Regions from separate parts of the Limnohabitans sp. 2KL-27 genome, predicted to be linked through region 2. Evidence: predicted binding sites of a transcription regulator. Region 2 holds the regulator's gene; the other holds the start of a gene.
The links. Region 2 encodes FNR, which switches genes on or off when oxygen is low (the NO sensors DNR and NnrR bind a similar motif). Its sites were predicted from a motif close to TTGATNNNNATCAA; they were not measured.
Positions count from the first base shown of each region.

Region 1: LHAB_RS03495 (fatty acid desaturase) is a predicted target of FNR. The motif match lies at 7,839-7,852, and genes of this name have one in related genera.

Region 1 is NZ_CXOP01000002.1:182,891-194,570, reverse strand. It holds gene LHAB_RS03530 (phosphatase PAP2 family protein) at 65-793, opposite strand; gene LHAB_RS03525 (phosphoethanolamine transferase) at 984-2,636, shown strand; gene def (peptide deformylase) at 2,729-3,235, shown strand; gene fmt (methionyl-tRNA formyltransferase) at 3,244-4,206, shown strand; gene LHAB_RS03510 (AzlC family ABC transporter permease) at 4,206-4,937, shown strand; gene LHAB_RS03505 (AzlD domain-containing protein) at 4,934-5,269, shown strand; gene LHAB_RS03500 (phosphoglycerate kinase) at 5,375-6,568, shown strand; gene LHAB_RS03495 (fatty acid desaturase) at 6,666-7,781, opposite strand; gene pyk (pyruvate kinase) at 8,011-9,444, shown strand; gene fba (class II fructose-bisphosphate aldolase) at 9,561-10,625, shown strand; gene LHAB_RS03480 (phosphoribosylaminoimidazolesuccinocarboxamide synthase) at 10,700-11,608, shown strand.
Region 2 is NZ_CXOP01000002.1:1,891,103-1,902,782, reverse strand. It holds gene LHAB_RS11915 (heavy metal translocating P-type ATPase) at 1-2,042, shown strand, start outside; gene ccoS (cbb3-type cytochrome oxidase assembly protein CcoS) at 2,052-2,189, shown strand; gene ccoN (cytochrome-c oxidase, cbb3-type subunit I) at 2,262-3,698, shown strand; gene ccoO (cytochrome-c oxidase, cbb3-type subunit II) at 3,712-4,338, shown strand; gene LHAB_RS11895 (cbb3-type cytochrome oxidase subunit 3) at 4,348-4,488, shown strand; gene ccoP (cytochrome-c oxidase, cbb3-type subunit III) at 4,530-5,462, shown strand; gene ccoG (cytochrome c oxidase accessory protein CcoG) at 5,595-6,977, shown strand; gene LHAB_RS11880 (nitrogen fixation protein FixH) at 7,004-7,288, shown strand; gene LHAB_RS11875 (hypothetical protein) at 7,306-7,542, shown strand; gene fnr (fumarate/nitrate reduction transcriptional regulator Fnr) at 7,581-8,303, opposite strand; gene hemN (oxygen-independent coproporphyrinogen III oxidase) at 8,511-9,893, shown strand; gene LHAB_RS11860 (sulfite exporter TauE/SafE family protein) at 9,962-10,639, shown strand; gene LHAB_RS11855 (sulfite exporter TauE/SafE family protein) at 10,702-11,517, opposite strand.

The DNA of each region.
Region 1 (11,680 bases), 1.7 Mb from region 2:
TTGTGGTCCAAAGGGCAGGCCTTGCCTAGACTTGGCAACGCTGCCAAATCAGCCAGTCCCGGCCTCAGGCTGCAGGGGTTTGGCGTCGGTGGGCCAACCGGCCAAACACGAAGTGGTTGGCCAACACCACCGTCCAGCAGATGAAGCCGGTCCACAAGGTGTGGCTGGGGTAATGCGCTCCCCGCAAGGTTTGGGTCATGCCCAGCAAAGCGCCCATCAACAAAACCACCAGCAAAATCCGTTGGCCTGTTTTCCGCCGTGGTGCCGAATCGGAACCCAGCCAAGGCAGGGCCAGGCCCAGAAAGGCCAAGGCCGAAGACACATGCCCACCCGGAAAGCAGCGTCCCGAGCCACCGTCTGGCGAGCCCCACAGCCAGTGCGAGACATACACCGCTTGGCCCCCAAAGGACTGCAATTCCCAGGGGCAGCTGCTCAAGCTGAAACTTTTGAGGGTGCTGATGGTGATCAAACTCAGGGTGATGCCCACCACGATTTCTGTACGCTGCAGCCGCGTCAGTTGTCGAAAAACGGCTTGGGGCCACCAGACCATGATCACCAAGGCCAAATAAACCACGATGGCGAATTGTTTGGCCCGGGTGTGCAAAATGGTTTCCAGCCACCAGTTGTTGCGCAGCAAAAATCCTCTGCTGTCAGCGATCGCGTGCATGAAGCCCACGTCCAGGCCGGAGAAATCCCAAGCCAGCAAGCACATCAGCGTGACCCAGGTGATTTGCCCCAAGCGGCGGGATGGAGAGAGGTCTCCGATGCGGGCGTAGTGGTGGGGTGAGGTCATGGGCCGGGTCAGTCAAAGGGGTCTGAGGGATCGCGCACGCTCGTGGCCATCACGTTGCACCGAATGTAAGGGCGTTTGCGTCAAAAATCCTCAGCAACCGTTTTGAATACGGCATTTGAGCGGCGCCTGAGCGCAACTTCATGGGCCCTGTCTAGAATCAAGCCCTTGTGTATCTTGAGACAACGCTGTGATGAAGCTTCTTATTGCGCCCGCGGCGTGGCACCCCACGCGACTGTTGGCGGTCTTGGTTTTTTGGCTGGCAACGGTGGGCAACTTGCCGTTTTGGATGGCGATTTGGAAATTGCCAGAGACCCAAGGCCTGCGAGCGCTGAGCACGATGGGCAGTTTGTGGCTGATCTTGTTGGCTTTGCTGGGTTGGTTTTTGTGCCTGTGGGTTTGGCCCCGATGGCTCAAGCCGGCAGGCTTGGTGCTGTTGATCACCGTGACCTCCAGCAGCTACTTCATGCTGACGTATGGTGTGGTCATCGACACCAGCATGCTGGCCAATGTGGTGCAAACCGATGTGCGCGAGGTGCGCGACTTGTTGTCCTGGCCGATGCTGGCAGCGGTGTTGCTGGGGGTGGTTTTACCGGGACTGTGGCTTTGGCGGCAGCCCATTCGTGCGGTGCCCCTGCGGTCTTTGATCTGGCGGCAATTGGGCGTGGGCTTGCTGGCATTTTTGGTGGCCCTGGGCTTGTTCTGGATGTCGTTTCAGGACATCGCCTCGCTCACACGCAACCACAAGCAGTTGCGCTACATGATCAACCCGTTCAACAGCCTCTACGGCTTGACCCGCCTGGCTGTGGGGCAGGCAACCCAGGCCGCTCAGCCCCTGCAGGCCATTGGCGAGGACGCAAGTTTGCGCGCACCCCCCGCCAGCGAGGCTGCGGCCCCCCTGGTGGTGTTGATTTTGGGCGAGACGGCCAGGGCCGCCAATTTCGGCCTGGGGGGTTATGCCCGCGACACCACGCCGCAGTTGCGCAAAATTCAGGCGCAGGGCGATCTGGTCTATTTCTCCGACGTCAAGTCCTGCGGCACCAGCACCCAGACGTCGGTGCCGTGCATGTTTTCTCACATGGGCAAAGCGGCTTACGAAGACAACAAAGCGCGCTTTGAAAGCGTGCTCGATGTGCTCCAGCGTGCCGGTTTGGCGGTGCTGTGGCTGGACAACCAGTCGGGCTGCAAAGGCGTGTGCGATCGAGTCCCCAATGTGGCGACCACGGCGCTGAAGGTGAGCGACTATTGCCAGGGCGGCGAATGCCTGGACGAGGTGATGCTGCACGAGCTGCCCCAACATTTGGCGGCGCTGGACCCGGCCAAACGGGCCAAAGGCACGGTGGTGGTGATGCACCAGATGGGCAGCCACGGCCCGGCTTATTACAAGCGCTCACCGGCAGCGATGAAGTCTTTCCAGCCTGAGTGCAGCAGCCACGCGCTGCAAAACTGTCCGCCCGAGCAGATCGTCAATGCCTACGACAACTCGATCTTGTACACCGACCACTTCATTGCCAAAACGGTGAATTGGCTGCAGGCGCAGTCGCGCCCCACGGCGCTGATGTACCTGTCCGATCACGGCGAGTCCTTGGGTGAAAAAGGCCTGTACCTGCATGGCATGCCTTACAGCCTGGCCCCCAAAGAGCAAATCCATGTGCCCATGCTGGTGTGGTTGTCCAAGCCCCTGCAACGTGAGCGCAATTGGCGCATGGATTGCCTGCAATCGCAGAGCGCCAAGGCCTTGTCGCACGACCACCTGTTCCATTCGATGTTGGGCTTGAGCCAGGTCAGCACCCGTTGGGCCAAACCGGAGTTGGACTTGTTTGCGGCTTGCTCGGCGGGTCGCTGAAGGCCTGCCCCCCACACGATGCGCCCTGCCTTCGGCAGGCGCATCGGAAATTGGGGACAATACGCCCTTGATTTCCTTTCCGTGTTGATGCCATGGCCCTGCTCCCCATCCTTTGCTACCCCGATCCTCGCCTGCACAAAGTGGCCCAGCCCGTGCAGGCGGTAGACGCCCGCGTGCACGCCCTGATCGACGACATGCTGGAGACCATGTACGAGGCCGGCGGCATTGGCTTGGCCGCCTCGCAGATCGATGTGCACGAGCGCCTGGTGGTGATCGACACCTCTGAAGAGCGCAACCAGCCCATGGTGCTGGTCAACCCCGAGATCACCTGGATGAACGAGGAGCGCGTCAAAGGCGAAGAGGGTTGCTTGTCGGTGCCCGGCATTTACGACGGCGTCGAACGCGCCACGCAAGTCAAGGTCACGGCCATGGACCGCGATGGCCAAATCCGCACGATCGAGGCCGAAGGCATGCTGGCCATTTGCATCCAGCACGAGCTGGACCACCTGATGGGCAAGGTGTTTGTGGAATACCTCTCGCCGCTCAAGCAAGGCCGCATCAAGACCAAGATGGTCAAAGCCCAAAAAGCCGGGCGCTGATCCCCCTTATGCGTTTGATTTTTGCGGGCACACCCGAATTTGCCCAAGTGGCGCTGGCCGCCCTGCATGCGGCGGGCCACGAGATCGTGCTGGTGCTGACCCAACCCGACCGGCCTGCTGGGCGCGGTATGAAGCTGCAGCCCTCGCCCGTCAAGCAATGGGCCCAGGACCACAGCATCCCCGTTGCCCAGCCGCGCAGCCTGCGCCTCGATGGCAAATACCCCGAAGACGCCGCCGCCGCCCGCGAGACCCTGTTGGCTGCGAAAGCAGACGCGATGATCGTGGCCGCTTACGGCCTGATCCTGCCGCAGTGGGTGCTGGATTTGCCGCCCAGGGGTTGCCTGAACATCCATGCTTCTTTGTTGCCGCGCTGGCGTGGTGCGGCGCCCATCCACCGCGCCATCGAGGCGGGCGATTCGCAAACTGGCATCACCATCATGCAGATGGATGCGGGCCTGGACACGGGTGACATGCTGCTGACGCTGCCATGCACCATGGCGCCTGAAGACACCACCGCCGTCCTGCACGACCGACTGGCCGCGTTGGGTGGGCAAGCCATCGTGCAGGCACTGGCCAGCTTAGGCAGCCTGCCCCGCCAGCCCCAGCCCTTGGAGGGCGTGAATTACGCGCACAAGATCGACAAAGCCGAGGCCGCACTCGACTGGACTTTGAGCGCCGAGCTGCTGGCGCGGCGCATTCGGGCCTTTGACCCGTTTCCGGGCATGACCGTGCCGCTGGCCACCGCCTCCGGTGTGGAAACCCTCAAGCTCTGGCAGGCCGTGGCCGAAGAAGCCGAAAAGACCGCCGCGCCGGGCACCGTGCTCAGCGCCGATGCGTCTGGCGTGCGTGTGGCCTGCGGCGAGGGCCAGCTGTGCTTGACGCAGTTGCAGCGCCCCGGTGGCAAGCGCCTGAGCGCGGCCGATTTCTTGCGCGGCTGCCCCTTGCTGCCGGGTCAGAGATTGGTGGCCTGATGTTTTTCCGGCCCACGCTCTACCGCCGCGCCGAGTTCTGGCAAGGCCTGCGCGACCTGGCCCCGCAAGCGCCGGGTGTGGCGGCTTGGGGCCTGATGACCGGGGTGGCCATGGTCAAGTCGGGCATGAGCGTGTTCGAGGCCGTGGCCATGACCATGCTGGTGTTCGCGGGCAGCTCGCAGCTGGCGGCCATTCCGCTTTTGGTGGCCGGGGCCCCGGCCTGGGTGATTTTGGCGACCGGTTTTTGCGTGAACCTGCGCTTTGTGGTGTTCAGCCTGCACCTGCGGCAATACCTGATGCACCTGCCGCGCTGGCAGCGCATGTTCCACGGCTATTTCACCGCCGACATCACCTATGTGCTGTTCATCCGGCACTGTCCGCACCCGGCCACCACAGACGACGAGCGCACCGGGCAAGAGGCCTATCTGGCGGGCAACTACTTTTTGAACTGGGGCAGCTGGATCGTGGCCAGCCTGCTGGGCGTGGGCCTGGCCAACCTGATTCCGCCCGAATGGGGTTTGGGCTTTGCCGGCATCTTGTGCCTGCTGGGCATCCAGTGCTCGCTGGCCAGCTCGCGCATGCGCATGCTCTCGGCCGCCGTGGCGGGTGCGGCCGCCGTGGCCGCCTACCATTTGCCGCTCAAGCTCAACATCGTGGTGGCGATTGCCGTGGCGGTGGTCTTGTGCCTGACGGTCGAAAAAATCCGCCCTGAACCCAAGGTGGCCGCATGAACATGACCGATCTGTGGTCTTTGGCGGTGATCGTGGGCTTGGCGGTGGTGACGGTGGTGACGCGCAGTTTCTTTTTCATCTCCAGCAAGGCCTGGCAGCTGCCCCATTGGGCGCAGCGCGGTCTGCAATACGCGCCCATTGCCGCGCTGTCGGCGGTGGTCATTCCTGAAATCATCACCGTGCAGGGCGAGCTGGTCAGCACTTGGCAAGACGCACGCTTGTACGCCGCTGTCGCCGGCGTGGCCGCTTACTTTTGGCGGCGCGATGTGCTGGTCACCATCGTGGGCGGCATGGCGGTGTACTTGCCTTTGCACCTGGGCCTGGGCTGGTAAACAGGGCCACCCCTGTCTGGTGAGCGCGAGCCCTTGATCGCGAAGGGGTGCCCGGCCACTGCTTTTAAAATCGAGCCCAATTTCCCGATACAGGACAAGTCCCTCATGAACGTCATCCGTTTTTCTGATCTGTGTGCCAAGGGCCAAGTCGCTGGCCAACGCGTTTTCATCCGCGCCGACCTGAACGTGCCGCAGGCCGATGACGGCAGCATCACCGAAGACACCCGCATCCGCGCCAGCGTGCCCTGCATTCAAATGGCGCTGGACGCAGGCGCTGCCGTGATGGTGACCAGCCACTTGGGTCGCCCCACCGAGGGCGCGTTCAAGCCCGAAGACTCTTTGGCGCCGGTGGCCAAACGCTTGGGCGAGCTGCTCGGCCGTGATGTGCCCTTGCTCGCCAACTGGGTCGATGGTGTCACCCTGGCTACCGGCCAGGTCGTGCTGCTCGAAAACTGCCGCGTTAACCAAGGCGAGAAGAAAAACAACGAAGCGCTCGCCCGCAAGATGGCCCAGCTGTGCGATATCTATGTGAACGACGCCTTTGGCACCGCCCACCGCGCCGAAGGCACGACGTATGGCATCGCCCAGTTCGCGCCCATCGCTTGTGCGGGCCCCTTGCTGGCCGCCGAGATCGACGCCATTGGCAAGGCCCTGGCCAACCCGAAGCGCCCGCTGGCGGCCATCGTGGCCGGCTCCAAGGTCAGCACCAAGCTGACCATCCTCAAGAGCCTGTCGCAAAACGTCGACCAGCTGATCGTGGGTGGCGGCATTGCCAACACCTTCATGCTGGCAGCGGGCCTGAAGATCGGCAAAAGCCTGGCCGAAGCCGATTTGGTGGGCGAGGCCAAAGCCGTGATCGAGGCCATGAAGGCGCGTGGCGCCGAAGTGCCCATCCCGACCGACGTGGTGGTGGCCAAGACTTTTGCTGCCGACGCGGTGGCCACCGTGAAAAAAGCCACCGAGGTGGCCGATGACGACATGATCCTGGACATTGGCCCGGAGACGGCGGCCAAACTCGCCGCCCAGCTCAAGCAGGCGGGCACCATCGTGTGGAACGGCCCGGTGGGCGTTTTTGAGTTTGCGGCCTTTGAAAACGGCACCCAAGTGATCGCCCAGGCGATTGCCGAGTCCGACGCGTTCAGCATCGCGGGTGGCGGCGACACGCTGGCGGCGATTGCCAAATACGGCATCGAAAAGCAGGTGGGCTACATCTCGACCGGCGGTGGCGCGTTCTTGGAAATTCTGGAAGGCAAGACTTTGCCTGCGTTCGAGATTTTGATGAAGCGCGCCGCGGGCTGATTGGACGCTTTGTCTGGGCGCGAGACGCCGATTGCGATGGATCACCCCACAAAAAAACCCCGCATGGCGGGGTTTTTTGTTTGGGGAAAAGACCCGATCAGGCTGGCGTGGCCGGCGGCAGGTTGCCACGCACTGGGCTGGTCATGTTGCCCTTGAAGTCGGTCCAGCATTCGCGTGTGAAATCGTACATCTTGCAGTTTTTGGCGGTTTCGAAATACCACTTCCACGAGAAGGGCTGAACGATGATGCGCCCGGGCAGCATTTCTTCGAGCTTGGCCTGGGCTTTCTTCAGGCGGTACAAAGGCACGCTCATGTCCACGTGGTGGGCGGTGTGCTCCATGATGTGGTGCATCAGGGCGCCGATGTTGAAGGGGAAAGTCAGGTGTACGGTGGTCGAAACGAAGGGCGCCGCTTTGGTCCAGGCGGCCTTGTTGTCGTGCCAAGACACCTTCACATGGGTGTGGTGGACATAGACCACAAAGCCGATCATGGTGTTCCAGAAGAAAAAGGGCACCACAAAACCCAGCAAAAGCGACAACCAGACCGACTGGCCGGTGTACACGGCAGCCGCTGCGATGGTGGCGATCCAGAAAACGCCAAACAGGCTCACCAGCAGGCTGTCCTTGAAAAAGATAGGACGGCGGGTGGGCATGTGGGTTTTGTTGGGGAAGAACTCGCGCTTCCACCAGATCTCGATCATGTAATACAGGCCCGGCGCCCAGCCGCTGCGGTAAGCACGCTCGAGCAGCTTTTGCATGGGGCTGAGGGCCTCAAACTCGGCGGCCGTCAGAGGGGTCCAGACGAAGTCTACGCCCTTGAGGTTGGTGTAACCGTGGTGCACCACGTTGTGGCCGGTGTCCCACAGGCTGTAGGGTGTGAGCGAGGGCAAAAACGCGATGCGGCCCAGCACCTTGTTGAGTTCACGGTGGGGCGTCAGGCTCTGGTGGCAGGCGTCATGGCCGATGATGAACAGGCGGCCGATCACGAAACCTGCGGCCAACGCGCACAACACTTTGGCCCACATGGCGTCCAGGGCGATGGTGCCGGCAATCAGCGCCAAGAACAGGGCGTAGTCCGTGATCAGCAGCACAAAGGCGCGGAAGGTGCTGCGCTCGGACAGGGGAATCAGCCACTCGCGCAAGGTCTTGCGGTGCGGCAAAGGCTGGTCCGGTGTGATGGGGGCCGAGTTGGTGGGTGTGTGTAGTGCGGTCATGGCGCTTGAAATTGAATCGCTCAAAGCAGAGTTTAGTCGCCAGAGGGTTTCCATGGGCTGACAAGGATCAATTCAGGGTCATGGCAGGGGGAAGATGGTGTATGCCTTCGGCTTGGCGGGCCACACGCGGGGGGCGAGGGTCTTGCTTCTCGTGGGACCCGTTGGAAAGAACCCGTTATGTAACTGTTTTCGTGTGAGAATTGAAACCAAATTACATGGAGATGTCCGAATGCCCCGTCGCGCCACCAAGATTGTTGCCACCTTAGGCCCTGCTTCCAGTGACCCAGCTTTGCTCGAAGCCATGATCCGTGCGGGCGTCAATGTGGTGCGCCTGAACTTCAGCCACGGCAAGGCCCAGGACCACGTGGACCGCGCCCGTTTGGTGCGCGAAGCCTCGCAACGCGCTGGCCGCGAAGTCGCCATCATGGCCGATCTGCAGGGCCCCAAGATCCGCGTGGGCAAGTTTGCCGAGGGCAAAGTCATGCTCGAGCCCGGCGCACCGTTTGTGCTGGACGCCTCGCGCACCGAACCCGGCGATCTGCAAGGCGTGGGCCTGGATTACAAAGAGCTGCCCCGCGACGTGAAAGCCGGCGATGTGTTGCTGCTCAATGATGGCCTGATCGTGCTCACCGTCAACGCGGTCAAGGGCGAACAGGTGCACACCACCGTCAAGCTCGGCGGCGAGCTGTCCAACAACAAGGGCATCAACAAGCAAGGCGGCGGCCTCACCGCCCCGGCCTTGACCGCCAAGGACATGGACGACATCAAAACCGCCATGAGCCTCAAAGCCGACTATGTGGCGGTGAGCTTCCCCAAAAACGCGACCGATATGGAAATGGCCCGCCAGCTGTGCAATGTGGCCGGTGCCGAATACGGCCACAAACCCGGCCTGATCGCCAAGATCGAACGCGCCGAGGCCATTCCGCACCTCGAAGCCATCCTCAAAGCCAGCGACGGCATCATGGTCGCCCGGGGCGATTTGGCCGTGGAGGTGGGCAACGCCGCCGTGCCCGCCTTGCAAAAACGCATGATCAAGCTGGCCAAGGTGCATGACAAGGTGGTCATCACCGCCACCCAGATGATGGAGAGCATGATCACCAACCCGGTGCCCACCCGCGCCGAGGTGTCGGACGTGGCCAACGCCGTGCTGGACGGTACCGACGCCGTGATGCTGAGCGCCGAGACCGCCGCGGGCAAATACCCGCTGGAAACCGTGGAAGAAATGGCCAAAATTTGCGAGGCGGCCGAAAACGCCGAAGACGTGCAGCTCGATGCCGACTTCCGGGGGCAGTCGTTCAGCCGCATCGACCAGTCGATCGCCATGGGCGCTTTGTTCACGGCCCACCATTTGGGGGCCAAAGCCATCGTGGCCATGACCGAGTCGGGCTCCACCGCCTTGTGGATGAGCCGCCACCGTGTGCACATCCCGATTTACGCCCTGACCACCAAACTCAGTTCGCAGCGCAAGATGGCGCTGTTCCGCAATGTGCGGCCGCTCTTGATGGACACCAGCGCCGACCGCGACACGGCTTTGGCGGAAGCCGAGGCGCACCTGAAAAAACGGGGCATTGTGGGCGCGGGCGATGTGTACGCCATCACCTGTGGCGAGCCCATGGGCTCACCCGGCGGCACCAACATGCTCAAAATTTGCCGAGTGGCCTGAGCGCCGCAGGGGCGCTGCTCAGCCCCTTGTCAGACCCCGGACTGTAAAATTCGGGCAGTGACACGTCGGGTACATGCCCGATTTGCCGAATTTTTAACTTTCTGGGGACTCTCACCATGGCACTCGTTTCCATGCGCGAACTGCTGGACCACGCGGCCGTCAACGGCTACGGCATTCCAGCTTTCAACGTCAACAACCTGGAGCAGGTTCAGGCGGTCATGACCGCGGCCGACGAGGTCGGTGCCCCGGTCATCCTGCAAGCCAGCGCGGGAGCGCGCAAATACGCCGGTGAGGCTTTCATCAAGCACCTGATCCAAGCCGCCACCGAGCAGTGGCCGCACATCCCGTTGGTGATGCACCAGGACCACGGTCAAAGCCCGGCGGTTTGCCAGGGCGCGATCGGGCTGGGTTTTTCGTCCGTGATGATGGACGGCTCTTTGCTCGAAGACGGCAAAACGCCTGCCGACTTTGCCTACAACGTGGACGTGACCCGCCGCGTGGTGGACATGGCCCACTTGTTGGGCGTGTCGGTTGAAGGCGAACTCGGTTGCCTGGGCAACCTCGAAACCGGCGAAGCCGGTGAGGAAGACGGCATTGGCGCCGAAGGCAAGCTGGACCACAGCCAGATGCTGACCGACCCCGAAGAGGCCGCGCAGTTCGTGAAAGCCACCGGCCTGGACGCGCTGGCCATTGCCATTGGCACCAGCCACGGTGCTTACAAGTTCAGCCGCAAGCCCACAGGCGACATCTTGGCCATCAGCCGTGTCAAGGAAATCCACCAGCGCATCCCCAACACCCACTTGGTGATGCACGGCTCGTCCAGCGTGCCGCAAGAGCTGTTGGCCATGATCAACCAGTACGGCGGCAAGATGAAGGAAACCTACGGCGTGCCGGTCGAGGAAATCCAGGAGGCCATCAAGCACGGTGTGCGCAAGATCAACATCGACACCGACATCCGCCTGGCGATGACCGCTGCTTGCCGCAAGTTCCTGTTTGAAAACCCTGACAAGTTCGACGCCCGCGAATGGCTCAAGCCCGCCCGCGAAGCGGCCAAGCAAATCTGCAAGCAGCGCTACCTGGAGTTCGGCTGCGAAGGCCAGGCCCCCAAGATCAAGGGCGACAACCTGCAGGTGGTGGCCGCCCGCTATGCGCGGGGCGAATTGGCGCAAGTCGTGAACTGAGCCTGCGATAATTGACCCGAATGGCCCGTTGACTGTTCAACGGGCCTTTTTATTTGTTGCTTGACTGTTTTGCCATGACCTCTGCCCTCCACACCTCGGCCCTGACTTCCTTGCCCCTGCTGGCGCGAGGCAAGGTGCGTGACAACTACGCGGTGGGTGAGGACCGGATTTTGATGGTGGCGTCTGACCGCATCAGCGCCTTTGACGTGATCATGGGCGAGCCCATTCCGGGCAAAGGCGTGCTGCTCACGCAAATGGCGCTGTTCTGGTTTGACCAGCTCGGCCCCAAGGGTTTGAACATCTGCCCAATCCACCTGACGGGCGAGGCCCCCGAGAGCGTGGTGTCGGCCGATGAAGTGCCACAGGTGCAGGGCCGCTCCATGCTGGTCAAGCGCCTCCAGCCCATCCCGGTCGAGGCCGTGGTGCGCGGCTATCTGGCCGGCAGCGGCTGGAAGGAATACCAAGACAACCAGGCCGTGTGCGGTGTCCAGTTGCCCGCCGGCCTGAAAAACGCGAGCCTCTTGCCCGAGCCGATTTACACCCCGGCGGCCAAAGCCGCCGTGGGCGAGCACGACGAAAACATCACTTTCGAGCAAACCGTGGCCATGATCGGTGCCGACCTGGCCACCCGCATCCGCGACATCAGCATCCGGCTGTACAAAGCGGCGCGCGACATCGCTGCGGCCAAAGGCATCCTCATTGCCGACACCAAGTTCGAATTTGGCCTGGACGCCGATGGCACTTTGGTGCTGATGGACGAGGTGCTCACGCCCGATTCTTCGCGTTACTGGCCGGCTGCCAGCTATGCCGAGGGCGCTAACCCGCCCAGTTATGACAAGCAGTTTCTGCGCGACTGGCTTGAAACGGCCTTGGTCAACGGCAAGCCCTGGGACAAGACGCCACCTGCGCCTCGGCTGCCGCGCGAGGTCATCGAGAAAACCTCGGCCAAATACCAAGAAGCGATGCAGCGCCTGCTGGGTTGAGCGGCCGCTTTGGCCGCTGCAAGCCGCGAGGGGCCACTGCCCAGTGCTCGCAAATACCCTTGACGCACCCGC
Region 2 (11,680 bases):
AGCGCCATGGCTACAAGGCCTTGCCCGCCAACGACGCCCACGCCCATGCGCGCAGGCGAGAAGAGGCCCGGCGCATGGTCTGGCGTTGGGCAGTGGCGGCCATGTGCATGATGCAAGTCATGATGTACGCCACGCCGACGTACCTCACGCAGCCGGGCGACATCTCGGACGAAGCCATGCATTTGCTGCGCTGGGCGTCTTGGGTGTTGTCTTTGCCGGTGATGTTTTTCTCGTGCACCCCTTTTTTCAGCCAGGCTTGGCGCGACCTGCGCGAGCGCCAGATCAGCATGGATTTGCCCGTGGCCTTGGGCATGGTGGTGACTTTTGTGGTCAGCACGCTGGGCACCTTCGAACCGCAGGGCCCGTTCGGGGCCGAGGTGTTTTTTGACTCGTTCACCATGTTTGTGTTCTTTCTGCTGACGGGCCGCTGGCTGGAGCTGCGCATGCGCGACCGCACGGCCGGGGCGCTGGAGGCGGTGCTCAACCGCTTGCCAGACAGCGTGCGCAAGCGCCAGACCGATGGCTCATGGATGCTCATGTCCATTCGCCGCTTGCAAGTGGGTGATGTGATCGAGGTCTGGCCCGGCGAGGCATTTGCAGGTGATGGCCTGGTGCTGGCTGGCCAGACCCAGGTGGACGAAGCCTTGCTGACGGGGGAGTCGCGTCCCCTGGCGCGGCGTGCGGGTGACCGGGTGATTGCAGGCAGCCACAACCTGAGCGGCACGCTGCAGGTGCAGATCGAGCAAATTGGCGCGGCCACCCGTTATGCACAAATCGTGGCCTTGATGGAAAGCGCCTCGGTCTCCAAGCCTGCCATGGCGCAGCTGGTGGACCGCTGGGCCAAGCCCTTTTTGGTCGCGGTGATGCTGGCCTCGCTGGCTTCGGCCATTTACTGGTGGCCCACCGACCCCGCGCACGCGGTGATGGTGGCGGTCGCCGTGCTGATCGTGACCTGTCCTTGCGCTTTGTCGCTGGCCACGCCTGCGGCCATGCTGGCCACGGCAGGGGCCTTGGCGCGCAGCGGCGTCCTGGTCAGGCGGCTGAGCGCCTTGCAAAATCTGGCGCTGATTGACACAGTGATTTTTGACAAGACTGGCACCCTGACACGGGATGCTTTTGAAGTGGCTCGCATCCACACCCGCGATGGTGTGAGCCAGGCCCAGGCCCTGGACTGGGCAGGCAGTCTCGCGCGGCATTCCTTGCACCCGGTCTCGCGTGCCCTGTGGTCCGAGGCTCGCCGTCGCGCCGAAGCAGCAGGGCGTTTGAATGAATTGGAAGCGCTGGCTGCGCAAGACGTGATGGAGCTGGCAGGGCAGGGTGTGCAAGCCACTTTGACCCGGCCAGCCCAAGCCGCTCAAACCGTGCGTTTGGGCTCGGCCATTTTTTGTGCTGCTCCGGCACGCACCGGGCACCACCTGCAGGTGAGTCTGGCGGACGCGTCCGGCTGGTTGGCCAGCTTTGAGTTGGCCGAGCAAGTGCGCCCCGAGGCCGCGGGTGTGGTGCGTGCCTTGGCGCAAATGGGTTTGAGCCTGAAGGTGTTGTCCGGCGATGGCCCCGCTGCGGTGGCCCAAGTGGCGAAGGCCGTGGGCATGGCGGATGCGCAAGGCGGCTGCAGCCCCCAGAACAAATTGCAAGCCCTTCAGGCTTTGCAGGCCCAGGGGCACAAAGTGGCCATGGTGGGTGACGGTCTGAACGACGGCCCGGTGCTGGCCGGGGCCGATGTGTCTTTTGCGTTGGGACAGGCCGTGCCGCTGGCGCAGTCCAAATCCGATTTTGTGTTGATGGGTGGGCAGCTCGATGTGCTGGTCAGCACGGTGCATCGCAGCCGCCAAACGATGCGCATCGTGCGGCAAAACCTGTGGTGGTCGGCGGCCTACAACGCCACTTGTGTGCCTCTGGCCCTCATGGGTTGGCTGCCCGCCTGGGCCGCTGGCTTGGGTATGGCGCTCAGCTCTTTGCTGGTGGTGCTCAATGCATTGCGCCTATCGCAGGCCTTGCCCGATGCGATGCAGCAGCAGGCGCTGGTCCTTCAACCCGCTTGAGAAAACAACATGGACATTCTTTATTTGCTGATCCCCTTGTCCGTGGCGCTGGTGTTTTTCATCCTGGCCGGCCTGTGGTGGGCCATTGACCGGGGCCAATTTGAAGACATTGAGGCCGAAGGCGAGCGGATTTTGCGCGACGATTGATTTTGATCAAGTCGCCTGGGTGTATACCCGGGCACACTTCAAAAGTAGATTTTTTAAAAACAAGAGGTGAAAATGCAATTTGCCAATATGCAGGCGACGACCTACAACGACAAAGTTGTCAGGCAATTCGCCATCATGACGGTGGTTTGGGGAGTGGTGGGCATGCTGGTGGGCGTGATCATCGCGGCCCAACTGACCTGGCCGGAACTCAATTTCGGCATTTCCTGGCTCAGCTATGGTCGCTTGCGGCCCTTGCACACCAACGCGGTGATTTTTGCGTTTGGTGGTTGCGGCTTGTTTGCCGCCGCCTATTACGTGGTTCAACGCACGTGTAACGTGCGCTTGATCAACGACAAAGTGGCGGCTTTCACCTTTTGGGGTTGGCAGTTGGTCATCGTTTTGGCGGCCATTTCTTTGCCTTTGGGTTTGACCCAAAGCCGCGAATATGCTGAGCTGATTTGGCCCATCGATCTGCTGATCGCCGTGGTCTGGGTGGCGTTTGCTTTTGTGTTCTTTGGCACGGTGGGCATTCGCAAAGTGCGTCACATTTACGTGGCCAACTGGTTTTTTGGTGCTTTCATCATCGCCGTTGCTTTGTTGCACATCGTCAACAACATCCAGTTGCCCACAGGCCTGCTGCACTCGTATTCGGCTTATGCCGGTGTGCAAGACGCCATGGTCCAGTGGTGGTATGGCCACAATGCGGTGGGCTTCTTCCTCACGGCTGGCTTCCTGGGCATGATGTATTACTTCATCCCCAAGCAAGCCGAACGCCCCGTCTATTCATACCGGCTGTCGATCGTGCACTTCTGGGCACTGATCTTCACTTACATGTGGGCCGGTCCTCACCACCTGCACTACACCGCCTTGCCCGACTGGACCCAGTCTGTGGGCATGGTGTTCTCGCTCATCTTGCTGGCTCCCAGCTGGGGCGGCATGATCAACGGCATCATGACCCTCTCGGGTGCTTGGCACAAATTGCGCGACGACCCGATCCTGCGCTTCTTGATCGTGTCCCTGTCTTTCTATGGCATGTCGACCTTCGAAGGCCCGATGATGTCCATCAAGACCGTCAACGCGCTGAGCCACTACACCGACTGGACCGTGGGCCATGTGCACTCGGGTGCTTTGGGCTGGGTGGGGCTGGTGACCATGGGTTCGATGTACTACCTGATTCCCCGTTTGTTTGGCCAAAAGCAGATGTACAGCGTCAAGGCCATTGAAATCCACTTCTGGACCGCCACCATCGGCATTGTGATCTACATCGCGGCGATGTGGATTGCCGGTGTGATGCAGGGCCTGATGTGGCGAGCCATCAACGCGGACGGCACCTTGACATACACCTTTGTGGAGTCTGTCAAAGCCACTTTCCCATTTTATGCCTTGCGTTTGCTGGGTGGTTTGTTGTACCTGGGTGGCATGGTCATCATGCTTTGGAACACTTTCAAGACCGTGACCATGGGCCGGTCGGTAGAAGTGCAGATTCCGACACTCGCACCTGCACACTGAGGAGAAATCAAACATGGCTCAAAACCCAAAATCAGGTGGCTTGTCACACGAGAAAATCGAAACCAACAACTTTTTGATGATCGTTCTGATCTTCATCGTCTTGTTGGTCGGTGGGATGGTCGAAATCGTGCCCCTGTTCTTCCAGAAATCCACCACCGAGCCAGTGCCGGGTCTCAAGCCCTACACGGCACTGCAAGTGGTCGGGCGCGATGTGTATGTGCGCGAAGGCTGCTACAACTGCCACTCGCAGATGATTCGCCCCTTCCGTGCTGAAACCCTGCGTTACGGCTCTTATTCGCTGGCCGGTGAATTCGTTTACGACCGGCCTTTCCAGTGGGGCTCCAAGCGCACGGGTCCTGATCTGGCCCGCGTGGGTGGCCGCTACAGCGATGAATGGCACCGGATTCACTTGACCAATCCCCGTGATTTGGTTCCTGAATCCAACATGCCAGCTTACCCATGGCTGGAAAAGACAGCTGCCGACCACGGCACGGTGGTGGCACGCATGACGGCCTTGCGGACCTTGGGCGCACCTTATGCCGATGAAGAGTTGGCCAAAGCACCCGATGAAGTCAAAGGCAAAACCGAATTGGATGCGGTCATTGCTTACCTCCAAGTGCTTGGCGTTCACCGCAAATAAGGCGCAGACATGGACATCAATACTCTCCGATCTATCGTGACCGTCCTTGCCTTCTTGGCATTCATCGGCATCGTGGTCTGGGCTTGGTCGCGGCGCAACCAAGCCAGCTTTGACGAAGCAGCTCAATTGCCGTTTCGCCAGGACGACTGAGCGGTCCTCCAGAACTCTAAAAAATACTTCAAGGAAACTCCATGAGTGACTTCATCAGCAATTTCTGGCACTTGTACGTGGCCGGCATCACGCTGGTCAGCATCATCGCCTGCTTGCTCTTGCTGTGGTTCAGTGGCAAGGCCAAAGCCATGACCGCTAACGACAACACCACCGGCCACGTCTGGGACGGTGACCTGCGCGAAATGAACAACCCTTTGCCCCGTTGGTGGGTAGGCTTGTTCATCATCACGGTCATTTTTGCCTTCGTTTATCTCGCCATGTACCCCGGTGCAGGCAACTTTGCCGGAAAATTTGGCTGGTCTTCGGCCGGTCAGTACGAGGCTGAAGTGGCCAAAGGCAATGCCGAAGTGGCCCCCCTGTACGCCAAGTTCTCTGGCATGCCGCCCGAAGAGGTGTCCAAGGACCCTCAGGCCTTGGCCATTGGTGATCGTCTGTTCATGAACAACTGTGCCCAGTGCCACGGCTCTGACGCACGCGGCAGCAAGGGCTTCCCTAATTTGGCCGATGCCGATTGGTTGTATGGCGGCACGCCCGACGCGATCAAAACCACTTTGGTGCAAGGCCGCGCAGGCAATATGCCGCCCATGGCTGCCGCGGTCGGCACGCCCGATGACGTGCGCAACGTGGCGCACTACGTGTTGAGTCTGTCGGGCAGTCCGCACGACTCTTTGCGCGCACAACTGGGTAAATCCAAGTTCGGTGCCTGCGCTGCCTGCCACGGCATGGACGGCAAGGGCAACCATGCCATGGGGGCCCCTAACTTGACCGACGACATCTGGTTGCACGGCTGGGGTGAGAACGCCATTGTGAACATCATCAACAACGGCAAGGTCAATCAGATGCCCGCACAGGCCGCCAAGCTGACCGAGGGCCAAATCCATGTCTTGGCTTCCTATGTCTGGGGCTTGTCCAACAATGCTGTGGTCAGTGCTGCCGTCAGTCCTACCAAATGATGTAAACCCTCTGCAGCAGGCAGGTCCTGTTGCAGAAACTGAAGCAAGGTCTGTGTTTTGTCCTCTTCCGAAGATCGTCCCACTCGCAGTGTGATTCCGATCAACCCCGTGCCCGTTGAGGGCGATGGGGAAATGGTGTCGCTGTACCAAGCGCAGCAAAAAATCTACCCCCGAAGCGTTCAGGGCGTGTTTGCCAAATGGCGTTGGCTCATGGTGGTGATCACGCAATTGGTGTTCTACGGTTTGCCTTGGCTGGAGTGGGGGCAGCGCCAAGCGGTGCTGTTCGACTTAGGCGCTCGCAGGTTCTACATCTTCGGCCTCGTGCTCTATCCGCAGGACTTCATTTACTTGACGGCTTTGTTGGTCATCTCGGCGCTGTCGCTTTTTTTATTCACCGCTGTGGCGGGGCGCTTGTGGTGCGGTTTTGCCTGCCCGCAAACGGTTTACACCGAAATTTTCATCTGGATCGAACGCCAGTTCGAGGGCGACCGATCGGCCCGCATGCGCCTGGATGATGCACCTATGAGCCTGAACAAGATCTGGCGCAAAACTGGCAAGCAACTGGCTTGGATCGTGTTGTCGCTTTGGACGGGTTTCAGCTTCGTTGGCTACTTCACACCGATCCGAGAATTGACGGCGTCGATCCTTTCCCTGGGCTTTGGCCCTTGGGAAATTTTCTGGATTCTGTTTTACAGCTTTGCCACCTATGGGAACGCGGGCTTCATGCGCGAACAGGTGTGCAAATACATGTGCCCTTATGCGCGCTTTCAAAGCGCTATGTTCGACAAGGACACCTTGATCGTCACCTACGACGAGGCACGTGGCGAGCCTCGGGGTGCACGATCCAAAAAAGCCGACCCCCAAGCCTTGGGGCTGGGCGCTTGTGTGGACTGCACCTTGTGCGTGCAGGTCTGTCCCACAGGCATTGACATCCGCAAAGGCTTGCAGTACGAGTGCATTGGCTGCGGCGCTTGCGTGGACGTGTGCGACAACGTGATGGACAAGGTCGGTTACGAGCGCGGCCTGATCAAGTTTTCGACACAAAATGCCATGGACAAGGGCTGGAGCAGGGCGCAAACTCTGCGCCGCATTTTCCGACCGCGTGTCTTGGTTTACACCGCTGTGCTGTGGGCCATCATCATCGGTGTGGGGCTGTCCTTGTGGAGCCGCGATCCATTCAAGGTGGACATCGTGCGAGACCGCGCCACCATGGCCCGCATCGTGGCGGGAGGAAAAATTGAAAACGTCTACCGCTTGCAAATCATGAACGCGGCTGAGCAGAACTTGAGTTTCCAGTTGCAAGTCGATGGCCTGCCGGGTCTGAGCCTGGCCACTGAGCCGCTGGTTGACGTGGGTGCCACCGAGTCGCGTTGGGTGTCCGTGCGTTTGCAAGTGCCCTATGACTCAGCGCCTGCGGGTTCGCACCCGATCCATTTCCGCATCGAGTCCCGCTCGTCCGATGGCCAATCGGTCGGTCAGCTGAGCGAAAAAACCGTTTTTTTGGTCCCTCGCTGAGCGACCCCCATTTTTGAAAGATAGCCATGAACAATGTCAGCAGTGTCCAACAAGAGGGGCAACCCTGGTGGCGTTTTGGCTTGGTGTGGATGGTCATCGCAGGCCCTGCCGTGGTGGTGGTGGCTGGGTTCATCACGCTCTACATTGCCGTAGCCAACCCGGACCCGGTGCTCAATGTGACACCGCGCACGGCCATGCAAGAGCGCCAGGGCATCACCCACGTCCCCGCCATGCAGGGGCGCAACCATGCGGCCACGGGCGAGTTGCCCGCTGCGCTGCAAGCACCTGCTGCTGAGCCCACCAAACCCTGACCACCTAGGTAAACGCTATGCTCGCTCAACGCTGGATGTGGATCGTTTGGCCTGCCTTTTTGGTCGCGGGCCTTTTGGAAATGCTGGTGTTCGCTTTTGTCGATCCGCAAGACCTGAACTGGTTCGGCCAAGACCTGGACCTGTCCAGACAGGCGGTTTACACGCTGGCCTTTTTTGCTTTTTGGGCCTTGGCCGTCTTGTCCAGCGCATTGACGCTGCTGTTGGGCATGACTTCGACTGAGGTCAACCGCTGAAAGTACTGAACAGCGCTTTCAGCGCTGACGCCCAAAGTTCAGTGGCAATGTGCTGTGTTGTTGACCAGTCGCTGCAGGCCTTCGGTGTCCAGAATACGCACATGGCGCTGCTTGACTTCCACAGTGCCGTCTTCCACGAACTTTGAGAAAGTTCGGCTGACGGTTTCGAGCTTGAGGCCCAGGTAGCTGCCGATTTCTTCACGCGTCATGCGCAACACCAGTTCGGACTGTGAGAAACCGCGGGCGTGCAAACGTTGCACCAGATTCAACAAAAAAGCGGCCAATCGCTCTTCGGCGCGCATGCTGCCCAGCAGCAACATCACGCCGTGCTCGCGCACGATCTCGCGGCTCATGATTTTGTGAACATGGCTTTGCAGTGCGGTCACTTCACGCGAAATTTCTTCGATCCGGTCAAAGGGCATGACACACACTTCCGCATCTTCCAGCGCCACCGCATCGCAGCTGTGTTGGTCGTTCACGATGCCGTCCAGGCCAATGATCTCGCCCGCCATCTGAAAGCCCGTGACTTGGTCTCGCCCGTCTTCGGTGGCCAGACAGGTCTTGAAGAAGCCAGTCCGAATGGCGTAAAGGGATGTAAATTTTTCACCGTTGGTGAACAGGGTGTCGCCCCGCTTGATTCTGCGGCGCACGGCCACCAGATCGTCGAGGCGGTTGAGGTCGTGGTCGCTCAGGCCCATGGGCATGCACAACTCACGCAAGTTGCAATTGGAGCAGGCGACTTTGATGGCTTGGGGATTCATGGTTTATCTCTTGGTTGAGCAATGGATTTGCCTTGGATCAAGACTTGAGCTTATACCGAATCAAGCGCTGAATTTGAGGGTGTACCCTGTCCAAGTCAGAAATCCCCGAAAACCGGTAAAGGGTTTGACCTGAGTCAACACATGGGCAGATGCAAGCAGGCAAAGTGCGGCCTTGTTCTGAACACATTCGAATCAAGGGGCAGACACATGTCCGTCATCACACCTCAATTGTTGACACGCTTTGACGTGCCTGGCCCGCGTTACACCTCCTACCCGACAGCCGATCGCTTTGTCGAAGCCTTTGGCGAGGCCGATTACGTGCAGGCCCTGAAACAGCGCCAATCGGGCATGGTGGGCAAACAGTCGCCACTGTCGCTCTACGTGCACATTCCGTTTTGCGAATCGCTGTGCTACTACTGCGCCTGCAACAAAATCATCACCAAACACAAAGAGCGGGCTGCGGATTATTTGAAATACCTCAGCAAAGAGGTGGCGCTGCACACCCGGCACCTGGGGCGAGGGCAGTCGGTCAGCCAGCTGCACCTGGGCGGTGGCACGCCCACCTTCATGAGCGACGACGAGTTGCAGCAACTCATGGCCTTGTTGCGTGAGCACTTTGAATTCGTCCCAGGCGGTGAATACTCTGTCGAGGTGGACCCGCGCACCGTGGACGAGAACCGGCTGGCCGTGTTGGCCGAGCTGGGTTTCAATCGCCTGAGTTTTGGCGTGCAGGACTTTGACCCTGCGGTGCAAAAAGCCGTGCACCGCATCCAGCCTGCAGACCAGGTGTTTGCTTTGGTCGAGGCTTCTCGCCGATTGGGTTTTGAGTCGGTCAACGTCGACCTGATTTATGGCCTGCCTCTGCAAACGCCCGAATCTTTTGACCGTACGCTGGCGCAGGTGAAAAGTCTGCGTCCTGACCGCATCGCGCTGTATGCCTACGCGCACTTGCCTGAGCGATTCAAGCCGCAGCGCCGTATTCACGCCGAAGAGCTGCCAGCAGGTGCAGCCAAGGTGGCCATGCTCTCGCGCTCGCTCGACGCCCTGACCGAAGCGGGCTATGTCTACATCGGCATGGACCACTTCGCCTTGCCGGGTGATGCCCTGGCCGTGGCCAAACGCCAAGGGCGTTTGCACCGCAATTTCCAAGGCTACAGCACGCAGGCCGATTGCGACCTGATTGCGCTGGGCGTGTCCTCGATCGGCCGCATCGGCGCGACCTACAGCCAAAACGCCAAGACCCTGGAAGAGTATGCCGACTTGCTCGACCAAGGCCATTTTCCGGTGGTGCGGGGCCTGGCACTCACGCGCGACGACCTGATCCGCCGCTCGGTCATCATGGCGCTCATGTGCCAGGGGCATTTGCAATACGAGTCCATCAACCTGGCCTGGCTGGTCGACTTCAAGACCTTGTTTGCCAAAGAGTTGACCCAACTCGAAGCGATGCAGGCGCAAGGTCTGGTGCATCTGAGTGAGAGCGGCATTCAGGTCACCGCCATGGGTTGGTTCTTTGTGCGCGGCGTGGCCATGGTGTTCGACCGCTATGTACAGGACGACCGCAACCATTCGCGGTTTTCCAAAATCATCTGATAGACCCGTGCATCCGTGGCTGTCTTCATCGCCGACAATAGACGCCTCGACATTGAAGCGAAAACGCCATGCAAAGTTCTTTGGCCATCACGGCCTTGATGATGGGGGTGCTGGGTGGCCCGCACTGCGTGGCCATGTGCGGTGCAGCCTGCGCGGGTCTGGGGCAGGCTGCGGGTGAACGGCGTTCGCAGGCCTTGTTGGCGTTTCAGCTGGGCCGATTGGGTGGCTACGCGCTCTTGGGTGCGCTGGCCGCGGCCAGCGTGCAAGGCTTGGGCTGGCTGACGACACAGTCGGCCGCCATTCGTCCGGTCTGGACCTTGCTGCACCTGGCGGCTCTGGTGTTGGGCTTGCTGCTCATGCTGCAGGCACGTCAACCTGTCTGGCTCGATGGGGCAGCTCGTCGCTTGTGGGCGCGCATTCGGGCTTTCAACGCCAGTTGGGGGAGGGCTGCGCCCTGGATGGTGGGTGGGCTGTGGGCATTCATGCCTTGTGGCTTGTTGTATTCCGCCTTGATGGTGGCCGCCTTGACCAGCCAGCCCTTGGAGGGTGCTGCCACCATGGCTTTGTTTGCGATGGGCAGCAGCATCAGCCTATGGGCCGGGCCATGGCTTTTTTTGCGCATGCAGTCGCTGGGCGACGGCGCCTGGGGCATGCGGGTCGCGGGCTTGGCACTGGCGAGCGTCTCAGCCTGGGCCTTGTGGATGGGCCTGGTGCATGACCAGGCGCCATGGTGCATGACACCCTGAGACCAAGACAACTCATTAGACCGTCAGAGCTGACCGGTGGGGACTCCAAATGGGCCCATCGATCAGGCGGCCAGACCTTTGTAGAGCATGTAAGCAGCCAGCAGATAGAGCACACTGGCAAACACGCGCTTGAGCTGTTTGACCGGCAGTTTGTGCGCGGTGGCTGCCCCAATGGGGGCCATCAGCACGCTGCAAGTCGCGATCACCACCAAAGCGGGCAACCACAAGTAGCCAAAGCTGTAGGTCGGCAAATCTTGCACATTCTGGCCGCTCACGATGTAACCGGCCACGTTGGCCAGAGCGATGGGAAAACCCAAGGCCGCACTGGTGGCCACGGCGTTGTGGATGGCCACGTTGCACCAAGCCATGAAAGGCACACTGATGAAGCCGCCGCCAGCGCCCACCAGGCCCGACAGCAAGCCGATCAGTCCACCTGCGCCCAGCAAGCCCTGAAAACCGGGCACCTGACGCGAAGGCGCAGGTTTTTTGTCCAGAAACATTTGCGTGGCCGAAAACCCCACAAAGGCCGCGAAGAACAAGGCCAGGTAAGTGCCTTTGGCAAAGGCAAAAATGCCGAGGCTGCCGATCAAGCTGCCGATGACAATGCCCGGTGCCAGTCCCTTGACCAAATCCCAGCGCACGGCTTTTTTCTTGTGGTGGGCACGCACGCTGGAGACGCTGGTGAAAATGATGGTGGCCATGGATGTGGCAATCGCCATTTTGACCGCCAGGTCGGGGCTGACGCCTCGTGCGCCCAGCATGTAGGTCAAGAAAGGCACCATGATCATGCCACCACCAATGCCCAAGAGGCCCGCCAAAAAGCCAGTGCACAGGCCCAAAACGGCCAATTCGGCCAACAGCAGAGGTTCGATGATCATGGGGGGAATGGGGACATAAAAAAGAAGGTGTCTGCAAGTGCCACCGGACCGGCATCCTGAACCGGGGTTCAGGTGGGCGAGGGCAGACTGGCGTTGGGTTCATCTGACGCGAGATGATCACGCTCACCAGCCAATGTACCAAGCCCGGGCTCTAAGAGCATTG